DNA from 3 places in the Kitasatospora sp. NPDC058063 genome. Region 2 is predicted to be linked to each of the others. Evidence: riboswitches for the same ligand, from Rfam matches in the RefSeq annotation. Region 2 holds a riboswitch; each other region holds the start of a gene.
The links. A riboswitch is a leader RNA that binds a small molecule or an ion and turns the genes downstream of it on or off. The one in region 2 is predicted to bind cobalamin.
Positions count from the first base shown of each region.

Region 1 (3,963 bases), on a different contig from region 2:
GCCAGCACCGGCGGGCGCACGTACCGGGTGCCGTACGACTGGACCCAGCCGTGCCGGGTGGCGAGGTAGCCGGTGAGCTGCTCGGCGAAGTACTGGACCATGTCGTTGCGCTCGGGCTCGCCGTGCACCAGGACGTCCAGCCCGGCCTTCTCCTGGTAGGCGACGACCTCGCGGACCTCCGCCTCCATCCGCTCCCGGTAGGCCGGGGCGTCGATCCGACCCGCCGTCAGATCGGCGCGGGCGGTGCGCAGTTCGGTGGTCTGCGGGAAGGAGCCGATGGTGGTGGTCGGCAGCAGCGGCAGCCCGAGCCGGGCGCGCTGGGCCTCGGCCCGTACGGGGTAGGGCTGGGCGCGCCGGGTGTCGTCGGCGGTGACGGCGGCGGCGCGGGCGCGCACCGCCGGGTCGCGGGTGATCGGGGAGTTGGCGCGGGAGGCGAGGTCGGCGCGGTTGGCGGCGAGCTCGGCGGTGATCGCGCCGGTGCCCTCGCGCAGGCCCCGGGCGAGCAGTGCCGCCTCGCCGGCCTTCTGCCGGGCGAAGGCCAGCCAGCGGGCGATCTGCGGGTCGATGTCGCGCTCCGCGGCGGCGTCGATCGGCACGTGCAGCAGCGAGCAGGACGGCGCCACGTCGACGGTGTCGGCGAGGCCCAGCAGGGTCGCCAGGGTCGCCAGCGACTTCTCCAGGTCGTTGATCCAGATGTTGCGCCCGTCGATCACCCCCGCCACCAGCCGCTTGCCGGGCAGGCCGCCGGCGGCGGCGAGGTCCTCCAGGTTGGCGGCGGCCGGGCCGGTGAAGTCCAGCGCCAGGCCCTCGACCGGGGCCTTGGCCAGCACCGGCAGCGCCTCGCCGAGCCGGTCGAAGTAGCTCGCGACCAGCAGCTTGGGCCGCTCGGTGAGACCGCCCAGTTCGCGGTAGGCGCGGGCGGCCGCGTTCAGCTCGGCCGGGGTGCGGTCCTGCACCAGCGCGGGCTCGTCCAGCTGCACCCACGCGGCGCCGGCGGCGCGCAACTCGGCCAGCAGCCGGGCGTAGACGGGCAGCAGCCGGTCCAGCAGGGTGATCGGCTGGAAGTCGGCGGCCACCCCGGGCGCCGGCTTGGCGAGCAGCAGGTAGGTCACCGGGCCGACCAGCACCGGCCGGGCGGCGTGGCCGAGCAGCAGCGCCTCGCGCAGCTCGCCGACCGCCTTGGCCGGGTTCGCGGCGAACACCGTGTCCGGGCCCAACTCCGGCACCAGGTAGTGGTAGTTGGTGTCGAACCACTTGGTCATCTCCAACGGAGCGACGTCCTGGTTGCCGCGCGCCATCGCGAAGTACCCGTCCAGCGGGTCGGCGTCGACCGCCTCCCGGTGCCGCGGCGGGATCGCACCGACCGCCACGGTGGTGTCCAGCACGTGGTCGTAGAGCGAGAAGTCCCCGGTCGGGACCTCTTCGACGCCGGAGTCGGCGAGCTGCTGCCAGTTCGTCCGACGCAGGTCGGCGGCGGTCGCCAGCAGCGCCCCGGCCGCTACCGCGCCGTTCCAGTACCCCTCGATCGCCTTCTTCAATTCACGGCCCCGGCCCTGGCGGGGGTAGCCGTGGGCGGTGGCGACGCTCGCCGCGGCTGCGGACTTCGTGGTCAAGGGACTCTCCTTCGCGAGTCTGGATCCTCAAGTGCCCGGTGACGGCACGAGGACGCGAAGGGATGACGGACCGGACGGACGACCGCACCCGTGCGCGGCTCCGCCCGATATGGTCGCCGACCCGCCCACGAGGTCACCGGATGGCCGGGCGCGAACGCTCGCGCACGGGCAGTGGCAGGTCTTCGGACTCGCGGGCACACCCACCTCGGCCGAAACCGGGGCGGACACCTACTGGCCGTCGCTTCCCAGACCCGTCCCGGGTCCAGTGCGTATGACGGCGGTCGTTCCCACTCACCGCTGCGGGGCAGTCCCGGACTGGCCAGTTGAAAGGCGTCACCGGGTTCCCTCTTACGACACCCTGCCTGGCGGACAGGGCGAACCAGCTGCACCGCCAGCTTAGGGGCAAACCGTCGGCGTCGAGGCGGAAATCTCGCAAGGCGTCCGCGTGCTGAGACGCGGGCTCCGCGCCCGGCCCGGGCGGCGCACCCGGGAGCGGGCGGCAGAATGGCTCCCATGCGGCACATCTTCGTCATCGGCATCGGCGCGGGCGACCCCGACCACCTCACCCTGCAAGCGGTCAAGGCGATCGGTCGCACCGACGTCTTCTTCATCCTCGACAAGAGCGAGGAACGGCAGGACCTGATCGGGCTGCGCCGCCGGATGCTGGCCGACCACGGACGGCCCGGGCACCGCCTGGTCGCGGCGCCGGACGCCGAACGGGACCGCGCCACCCCCGCGTACGCGGCCGCCGTGGACGACTGGCGCGTCCGCCGCGCCGATCTGGTCGAACGGCTGGTCGCCGAGCACCTCGGCCCGGGCGAGAACGGCGCCTTCCTGGTCTGGGGCGACCCCGCCCTCTACGACAGCGTCATCGCCGTGATGGACGACGTGTCGAACCGGGGCGGCGTGCCCTTCGCGTACGAGGTGATCCCGGGCATCAGCAGCGTCTCCGCGCTCGCCGCCCGGCACCGCACCACGCTGACCCGGGTCGGCCGGCCGGTGCAGATCACCACCGGCCGCCGCCTCGCCGAGGGGTTCCCCGAGGGGGTGGACGACGTGGTGGTGATGCTCGACGGCCGGGCCGCCTTCGCCGGGATCGACCCCGAGGGGATGGAGATCCACTACGGCGCGTACCTCGGCACCCCCGACGAGGTGCTCGTCTCCGGTCCGCTCGCCGAGGCCGCCCCGCGCATCCGCGAGCTGCGCGAGCGGGCCCGGGAGCGCAAGGGCTGGATCATGGACACCTACCTGCTGCGACGCTCGGACGGCTGCCCCGACGCCTGACGGAGGCTCGACGGGCCACAGTGGCACCACCGTGCGCGCCGGACTCGTACCGGTTTCCCTGACACCGAGGACCTGCCGTCGACCATGCGGTCGGACGTCCTGCCAAGTCCGGGGCACCGGCCCGCCGCGTCGGGCGGCGGCCTCAGTCCAGGAGCTTCGCCACCACCCGGTCGAGCGCGCGGAGGTCCTCCGGCGGCAGCGCGAGCAGCGCGTCCGGCGGCGTGGCGAGGATCCCGGTGGCGAGCGCGGCCTTCGCCTCGCCCTCCTCGGTGAGGTGGACCAGCTTGGAGCGCCGGTCCGCCGGGTTGGTGATGCGCTCGGCGAGCCCGCGCCGCACCAGGTCGTCCACGATGACGCTGGTGTACGGCGGGTCGGCGGTCAGCCGCTCGGCCAGCTCCCGCAGGGTGATCGGGCCGGCGGCGAGCCGGCGCAGCGCCCTGACCCGGCTGAAGCTCATGCCGAGGGCTTCGGCGACGGTCCTGCGGCGGTCGTGGCGCTCCAGCACGAGCGCGTACATCCCCTGCCAGACCCGGGCCGCCGTCGCGGCGTCCGTCCCGCTCCCCTCCGGGTGCCCACCGGTGTCGAGGCGCTCCATCAGGCGTCCACCGTCTCCTTCGTCTCCGTGCTTCCCTCGGCCGCCTCCTCGGCGGCGAGCCGCCGCGCCGTGCGCTCGGCCGTCGCCCGGGCCCAGCGGCCGGAAGTGAGCGTACCGGTGACCAGCACGGCGGCGCCGCAGCCGGCGATGATCCACCATGCCGTCCGGGCCGCCCCGGTGAAGGCCGCCGGGTCCGCGAGGGCGCTGCCGGCCATCAGGGCGCCGGTGACCGCGACGCCCAGGGACTGGCCGACCTGTCGGCTGGTGGAGGCCACCGCCGCCGCCACGCCGGCCTGCGAGCGGGGCATCCCGGAGACGGCGGTGTTGGTGATGGGCGCGTTGACCAGGCCGAAGCCGGTACCGAAGAGCAGGAAGGCGAGGACCAGCAGCCAGCTCGGCAGGTGCTCGGAGTAGCCGACCGCCTGGAGCACTGCGCTCGCGGTCAGCGCCGCCCCGGCCAGCAGCAGCGGC
Region 1 is NZ_JBHVSD010000004.1:311,768-315,730, forward strand. It holds gene metE (5-methyltetrahydropteroyltriglutamate--homocysteine S-methyltransferase) at 1-1,613, opposite strand, end outside; cobalamin riboswitch at 1,769-2,012, opposite strand; gene cobF (precorrin-6A synthase (deacetylating)) at 2,127-2,897, shown strand; gene ACFVUY_RS09340 (MarR family transcriptional regulator) at 3,040-3,492, opposite strand; gene ACFVUY_RS09345 (MFS transporter) at 3,492-3,963, opposite strand, start outside.
Region 1: another riboswitch for cobalamin. It lies ahead of metE (5-methyltetrahydropteroyltriglutamate--homocysteine S-methyltransferase); the one in region 2 lies ahead of ACFVUY_RS17525 (cobalamin biosynthesis protein).

Region 2 (3,963 bases):
GACCGGGAGGTCGAGCACCGGCGAGTCGAGGATGAGGCCGCTGACGGCGTGCGGCCAGGCGGTGCGGGCCGCGGTCTGGAGGGCCGTGGTCGCGCCGACGGACCAGCCGTAGAGGATCACCTTGCCCGCGCCGCTGTCGAGCGCCAGCCGTACCGCCGCCTCGATGTCGCGCCACTCGGTCTCGCCGAAGTGGCTGAGCCCGTCCGGGGAGGCGGGGGCGCCCTGGTCGCCGCGGTAGGTGACGGCGAGGGTGGGCAGGCCGAGCCGGTCGAGGACGGGGAGCACCGGGAGGGTCTGCTGGCGGTCGGCCTCGGGGCCGTGCACCAGGATCACCCAGGTGCCGCGCTTGCCGTCGAGCCGCCAGGCGGGAAGGGCGCCGAGCTCGCCGTCGGCGGTGGTGTCGGTGAAGGGGAGGCCGAGTGCCTCGGTGGGGTCGCCGAGAAGGACCCGGGGGGTGAAGCGGACCTCGGTGCCGGGGGTGAGCGTGCCCCGGTCGGCGCGGAGCAGCCGGCGGGTGACGCCCCGCTCGTCGCTGTGCAGGACCTCCTCGACGACCGCGTGCCCGCCGTCCGCCCACTCGACCGCCCAGCGGCCGGGGCGCAGGCTCTCGGGGCCGCGGGTGAAGGTGACCCGGCCGGGGGCGAGGCCGCGGACCAGGACCGGCCCGGACTCCGGGACGGCGGCCACCGGACGGACCGTCCGCTCGGAGGCCCGACGGCCGATCACCAGCACGGCGGCCCCGACCGCGGCGGCCGCCACGACGGCGGCGGTTCCCCAACGCATTTCACTCCCCGCTCTGTTGCTCACGGACCGGACGGTGTTCGGGCACCAGTTCACCGGCGCTCCGTCCGCCCGGCCACCGGGCTGGGCCGTCCGGGTCACCCGGGCGGCGGCCCGGCGGCGCTGAGGAGGTGTCGGAAGCGGGCAATGAGGATGGTGGGGCGGGACGGCGGCGGAGCCGGCGGTGCCCCGCTGGGAGGGGATGTGGTGTTCCCGGTGGGAGGGACGTGGTGTTCCCGGTGGAGGGCGGCCCCGCGCCTGGCGATCCCCCGGCGCGTCGGCGGCGTCCGCGTGTGACCAACCCCTCCGTGACCTCGGTTGACTCCCGGTTCGGGCCCGTGATGGGATCCTGGGGCCAAACGGAGGCATGGAGAGGAAGCCGGTGGAATTCCGGCGCGGTCCCGCCACTGTCACCGGGGAGCACGCTCGGAACATCGCCACGGCGGCCGTCGACGGCCGCTGGAAGGCTCCGGGGGTGCGTTCGACCCGGAAGCCAGGAGACTCTCGCCCCCGTCACGTCGATCCAGGGCGCGGACCCTGAGTGAGGACACGCACGCGATGCAGGCTGCCCCGCCCCACCGGACTCCGAGCTGCCCTCCGCCGTGCCCCCGATGACCCCGCTCGGACCCTCCTCCTCGCCGCGCCCGCTGGCCCGCGCCGCCGCGTTCGCGCTCGGCGCCGTCGCGGGCCATGTCGCCGACGCCCGCTTCGCCGACCCCCGCCGGGGCCATCCGGTGGCTGTCTTCGGCAGCGCCGCGACCCGGCTGGAGCGTCGGCTGTGGCGCGACGACCGCGGCGCGGGGGCCGGCTACACGGCGCTGTGCGTGGGCGCGGTCGCGGCGGGCGCGCTCGCCCTGGACCGTACGGTGGGCCGGCGTCCGCTGGGCCGGGCGGTGCTGGCGGCGGCCGCGACCTGGACGGTGCTCGGCGGCACCTCGCTGACCCGGGAGGCGCGCACCATCGGCCGCTCGCTGGCCGCGGGCGACCTCACGGCCGCCCGGGAGCGGCTGCCGCACCTGTGCGGGCGGGACCCGAGCGCGCTGGACGGCCAGCAGATCGCCCGGGCGGTGGTCGAGTCGGTGGCCGAGAACACCGCCGACGCCGTGGTGAACGCGCTGACCTGGGGCGCCCTGGCCGGCACGCCCGGCCTGCTGGCCTTCCGCGCCGTGAACACCCTGGACGCGATGGTGGGTCACCGCTCGCCGCGCTACGCCCGGTTCGGCTGGGCCTCGGCCCGGCTGGACGACCTGGCGGGCTGGCCGGGCGCCCGGCTGACGGCGCTGCTGACGGTGGCCGCCGCGCCCGAGCCCCGTACGGCCTGGCGGGTCTGGCGGCGCGACGGCTCCGCGCACCCGAGCCCGAACGCGGGCCAGGCCGAGGCGGCGTTCGCCGGCGCGGTGGGCGTACGGCTGGGCGGGGCGCTGCGGTACGGCGAGCGGGTGGAGCACCGGCCCGTGCTGGGTGCGGAGCTGCGGCCGGTGACGGTGGACGACATCGAGCGCGCCTGTGCGCTCTCCCGGCGGGTGGGCGCACTGGCGCTGGGTACGACGGTCGCGGGGCACGTCCTGCTGCGGATGCTGCTGAGGAAGAGGGGACGGGCATGAGCAAGGCGCTGCTGGTCGCGGGGACGACCTCGGACGCGGGCAAGAGCGTGGTGACGGCCGGGATCTGCCGTTGGCTCGTCCGCCAGGGCGTGCGGGTCGCGCCGTTCAAGGCGCAGAACATGTCGCTCAACTCCTTCGTCACCGCCGACGGTGCCGAGATCGGCCGCGCCCAGGCGATGCAGGCGCAGGCCGCCCGGGTGGAGCCGGAGGCGGCGATGAACCCGGTGCTGCTCAAGCCGGGCGCGGACGGCCGCAGCCAGGTGGTGCTGCTCGGCAGGCCGGTGGCGGAGGTGGGCGCGCTGGACTACCGCGAGCGCAAGCCCGTCCTGCTGGAGCGTGCCCTGGAGTGCCTGGCGGACCTGCGCGGCCGCTACGACGTGGTGGTCTGCGAGGGCGCGGGCTCGCCCGCCGAGATCAACCTGCGCGACCGCGACATCGCCAACATGGGCCTGGCGACGGCCGCCGCCCTGCCGGTGGTGGTGGTCGGGGACATCGACCGCGGCGGGGTCTTCGCGGCGATGTACGGGACGCTGGCGCTGCTGTCGGCGGAGGACCAGCGGCACGTGGCCGGCTGGTTCGTCAACAAGTTCCGCGGTGACGCGCGGCTGCTCGCGCCCGGGCTGGAGATGCTGCACGGGCTGACCGGCCGTCCGGTGCTGGGCACGCTGCCGATGCTGCCCGGGCTCTGGCTGGACGCCGAGGACTCGCTGGACCTGTCGACGGTGGTGGACCGGGCGGACGGGCCCGGGCCGTACGGCGCGGACGTGCTGCGGGTGGCCGTGGTGCGCTTCCCGCGGCTGTCCAACTTCACCGACATGGACGCGCTCGCGCAGGAGCCGGGCGTGCTGGTGCGCTGGGCGACCCGCCCGGAGGAGCTGGCCGACGCCGACCTGGTGGTGCTGCCCGGGACCCGGGCCACCGTCGCCGACCTCGCCTGGCTGCGCGAGCGCGGTCTGGAGCCGGCGCTGCGGGCGCGGGCGGCGGCCGGGCTGCCGGTCCTCGGGGTCTGCGGCGGCTACCAGATGCTGGCGCGCTCGATCGTGGACGAGGTCGAGTCGAAGGCGGGGGCCGTCGAGGGCCTCGGCCTGCTGCCGACGCAGGTGCGGTTCGGCGCCGAGAAGGTGCTGGCGCGGCCGGTCGGCGAGGCGTTCGGGCAGCGGGTGGAGGGCTACGAGATCCACCACGGGGTGGTCACCGTCGAGGGCGGGGACACGTTTGTCTCCGACGGCCGGGGACGGAGTCTGGACGGCTGCCGGGTGGGCCCGGTCTGGGGCACGACCTGGCACGGCGCGCTGGAGAACGACGGGTTCCGCCGCGAACTCCTGCGCGAGGTCGCCGCGCTGTCGGGCCGGGCGTTCGTCCCGGCCCCGGACACCTCCTTCGCCGCGGCGCGCGAGGCCCGGCTGGACCGGCTGGGCGACCTGATCGAGGAGCACGCCGACACCGACGCGCTGTGGAAGCTGATCGAGGGCGGGGTGCCGGCGGCCGGATCGCTGCCGTTCGTCCCGCCCGGGGCCCCTGGGAGCGACGCATGAGCCGGGTACGGCAGCAGGGCCAGGCAGGATCACGCAACCGGGCA
Region 2 is NZ_JBHVSD010000009.1:79,954-83,916, forward strand. It holds gene ACFVUY_RS17520 (alpha/beta hydrolase) at 1-783, opposite strand, end outside; cobalamin riboswitch at 1,152-1,284, shown strand; gene ACFVUY_RS17525 (cobalamin biosynthesis protein) at 1,392-2,384, shown strand; gene ACFVUY_RS17530 (cobyric acid synthase) at 2,381-3,919, shown strand.

Region 3 (3,963 bases), on a different contig from region 2:
GCGGTGGTGAGCGGGTCCGACTCGCAGTGCTCACCCGCGACGATCATCGAGCCGGCCATGCCGCCGTCGGCGCACTGGAGGGCCGTGAAGCGGGCGAGCGCCGGCGCGGGCGGGGTGACGCCGGCGCGCTGGAGCGCGATGACGCCGAGGGACTGGACCCAGGGCGAGGCCGCGCCGAGGAAGTCCCCGGCGGCCGTGCAGTTGCCGTTCTCCCCGGCTGCGGTGCAGACGTGGTCGGTGAGCGCGGCGATCAGGTCCCGCCCGCCGAAGGTGCGCGGGTCGCGGCCGGTGCTCTCGGCGACGAGGGCCAGCAGCGCGGCGGCCCGCGTGTCGGGCGTGCCGGTGGGGCCGGCGGGGTGGAGGAACGCGTCGGTGTGGTCGGCGAGGAAGCCGACGACCTTCCGCAGCGCCGGGTCCTGCGTGCCCGCGGCGGCGAGCGCGATGGCGGTGAGAGCGGTCCGGGGGTAGTCCGGCCCCGGGGCGGCCCAGTTCTCCATGTGGTCGCCGCCGACCAGTTGTCCGGCCAGCCAGGCCGCGGCCGCGGCCGGGTCGCCGGTGGCACTGGGACCGGTCGGGCTCGCGGACGGCGAAGGGGTCGCGGAGGGCGAGGGGCCGCCGGCCTTGGCCCGGACGGAGTCCAGGGTGAAGCTCGGCGCCCCGCTGGTGCCCCCGATGTCGGTGCCGCCGTACACCCAGGCCTCGACCTCACCGGGCTTGGGCTGCTGCGTGCCGGCGCCGAACCGGCTGTAGGACCAGGTCTGTTGGCCGGGTGCGGCGATCCAGTACGACCAGTACGCGGTGGCCTGCGGGGTGTTGACGCACGGCTCCTCGGCCGGAGTCGGGTACTGGACACCGCCGTTGAAGGTCCCGGTGCCGAGTCGGCAGATGAAGGCGGGCCCGTCGTGCTCGGTTCCGGTCGTGGTGAATCCCGCGTTGTGCAGCAGGTTCATGCCCGTCGTGGGGTGGGCGTCACAGCCCCGGACGACCCCGCCGCCCCAGTGGCTGAAGTCGACGGCGACGATCGCGCCCGTCGTCGCCGTGCACTGCTCGATCGGATCGGCTGCCGCGGAGCCGGGGTGGCCCAGCAGGACGGTTCCTCCCGCGGCCACCGCGACGGCCGTGGTGACCAGAAGCGAGCCCAGTTCTCTGCTTCTGTGACGCGTAGGACTGCTGCTGACCCTCACCGGCGACTCCCCGATCGGTCGTCGGGGTCCCACGACGCAGCCGACGGCTCTCCCCGGTACGGGGGCCCGTCGCGACCGCGTCGTAGTCCACGACGACGCATGCACTCAAGAACAAGGCCCCGGCGCAGGCATTCCGGCTCACCGGCCCTTGCGGGCGGGTCTACGGTTGCGGGTCAGCGCCGGAATCGGACCGGCTTCCCCTGACTGCCGAGGATTAAAAAGCGGTTCATCACACCATGTGCTCGGAGCCATCGTCAACGAGTCGTCATGTCGCTTTCGCCACCTCGTAGATCCGTTCACGGGTGCGGTAACGTCCGCGGTGGCCGAGCGGGGGAATCCGGTGCGAATCCGGAGCTGACGCGCAGCGGTGTGGGGCGGTGGTTGCACCGGCCCCGAGCCCGAATGCCCGCGCGGTCGTGCAGCACCAGCACCAGCCAGCCCACGCGATCCGGGCGGCCGCCGCCCCGTACCGCCGCGCTCCTGGAACGAGTGCGCCGGGACCCGGGGCAGGACCGGCGCGCCCGTCACCCCAAGGAGCCCGTTCCGTGTCCGTTCCCGCGCACTCGCGCTTCGTCCCCTCACGTCTCGCTTCCGCGGCGACCGTCTCGATGGCCGCCGGCGCCCTCCTGATGTCGGCCGTCCCTGCGCACGCCACCGCCTCGCCGAGCCAGATAGCCACCTCCAGAAGCACCGGCGTCACGTACCTCAAGTCCCTCCAGGCCGCCGACGGCAGCTACGTCACCGGCGGCGGGCTCTCCAACGAGTGGGCCTTCGGCGCGCTCGCCGCCGCCGGCACCGCCGCGGCCGATGTCACCCCTGGCGGCGACACGAGCAAGAACGCGCGCCTGGTCTACCGCAACCAGCTCGCCGCGAGCAGCTGGCCGAGCACCTCGCCGGTCGTCACCGACTACGAGCGCGGCATCCTCAACTCCTACGCGGCCGGCATCGACCCCGCGCGGATCGGCCCGGGCCGCAACCTCGTGGCCGACCTCGCCGCCTACTGGCAGACCGCCGAACCCGGCTACTACGGCCCGTCCGCGAACTTCAACGGGACCGTCTTCGGCCTGCTCGCCCTCGGCGGCGCCAAGACCCGGAGCGGCGGACAACGCGTCCCGCAGGCCCTGCTGAACGCCTCGGTCGCGGCCGTGCGCGCCAACCAGCACAACGACGGCGGCTGGAACTACAGCAAGGCCGCCGGGGACCCGACGGCGCTCGCCCAGGGCAGCGACATCGACATGACCGGTGCCGCCATGGCCTCGCTGTGTGCCGGCGGCGTCCCGAACACCGACGCCGCGGTCGTGGCCGCGAAGAACTTCCTCAAGGGCAAGCTCGCCTCCTCCGGCGCCTTCAACGCCATGTTCGGCGTCAACACCGACTCCAACGGCTGGGCCGTGTCCGGTCTCAACGCCTGCGGCATCAACCCCCAGGGCACCGACTTCACCAGCGGTACCGGCAAGACCCCGCTCGACTTCCTCATCGCCCAGCAGTTCAAGCCCGGCGGCGGCTTCAAGTACCTGCCCACCGACACCTCCCCGTCCCCCTACGCCTCCGTCGACGGCCTGCGCGCCGTCGTCGGCGCCGGGTTCACCGCCACCCCGCCGACACCGACCACCTCGGGCGAGCCCGTCTGGGCCGCCACCGGCGACTTCACCGCGGGTACGGCCGCGAAGCTCGCCCTGGTCGTCGACGACGGCACCAGCAACCTCAAGGTCTGCGCCATCACCCTCACCCCCACCGGCACCACCACGACCCTCGGCGACGTCCTCGACGCGGCGGCCACAGCCGTCCCGAGCGGCTGCGTCACCTCCGTCACCCCGTCCACCGGCGGCGGCGCCGTCACCACGCTCAACGGCACCGCCAACAGCGGCTCCTCCACCTGGAAGGTCAGTCTCGACGGCACCGCCTCCACCGCCGCCACCCGGGCCACCACCGTCCACCTCGGCGACACCGTCTCGCTGCGCTACGGCAGCTGATCCACCGACAGGACGAAGCTGCGGCGGCAGTCCTGCATCGGCCGTGCGTGTTCGGGTGCGGGCCCCCGGGCCCGGCGCGCGCGGTCCGTCTCGGCCCCCGCGCGAACGGCCGCGTGGACCGCACGCGCCACCCGTGCGCCCCACAGCGAGCGCGGGCCGCCGAACGGCTCCGGCTCCTCGCCCGCCCCGGTGCGCCGCACCGCGACGCACACCGCGTCGGAGGGCGTTCCGGAGCAGTCGTAGCCGGCGTCCAACAGGGCCTGGACCTTCGCCTCCGTGGCCGTGGCGAGCAGGTTCACCAGGCCCGCGTCGGACACCGCCGCCGGGACGACGACGAGGATGTTGATCGTGCCCGGCACGTATGCGTACGCCGGGGCGGTTTCGGGCTCGGCGGCCCAGATCGGCACGCCGATCCCCGTCGTGACCACCGCCGAGGCCCCGCCGTCGCACGCCCAGGTGAAGTCGTCCACCTGGGCGGCGGTCATCAGCCCCGCCCCGGCGCCCCGCAGCCGCTCCGCGGCAGCCAGCTCCGCCAGGTGCTGCTCCGGGTCCATCCGGCTGTATCCCGGCCTGACCTGTGCGTTCACCACCCACTCCCGTTCGCCGAGGCCACCGCCGAGGACGGCGCTGCCGAGCAGCCGCCAGCCGGGCCCACAGCGCCAGACCAACAGGTGGCGGCATGCCCCCTCCTCCGTGCGGCACGCCCGTTCGATCACCAGGCCGCCGGGCGACCGGCCGGCCTCCGCCGTGCCGTCGGACTTCTGCTGCGGGATCACCACGAGAAACGGTCCACCTTCGAGGGAGCG
Region 3 is NZ_JBHVSD010000012.1:244,081-248,043, reverse strand. It holds gene ACFVUY_RS22775 (prenyltransferase/squalene oxidase repeat-containing protein) at 1-1,184, opposite strand, end outside; cobalamin riboswitch at 1,290-1,431, opposite strand; cobalamin riboswitch at 1,515-1,592, shown strand; gene ACFVUY_RS22770 (hypothetical protein) at 1,793-3,157, shown strand; gene ACFVUY_RS22765 (adenosylcobinamide amidohydrolase) at 3,145-3,936, opposite strand.
Region 3: another riboswitch for cobalamin. It lies ahead of ACFVUY_RS22775 (prenyltransferase/squalene oxidase repeat-containing protein); the one in region 2 lies ahead of ACFVUY_RS17525 (cobalamin biosynthesis protein).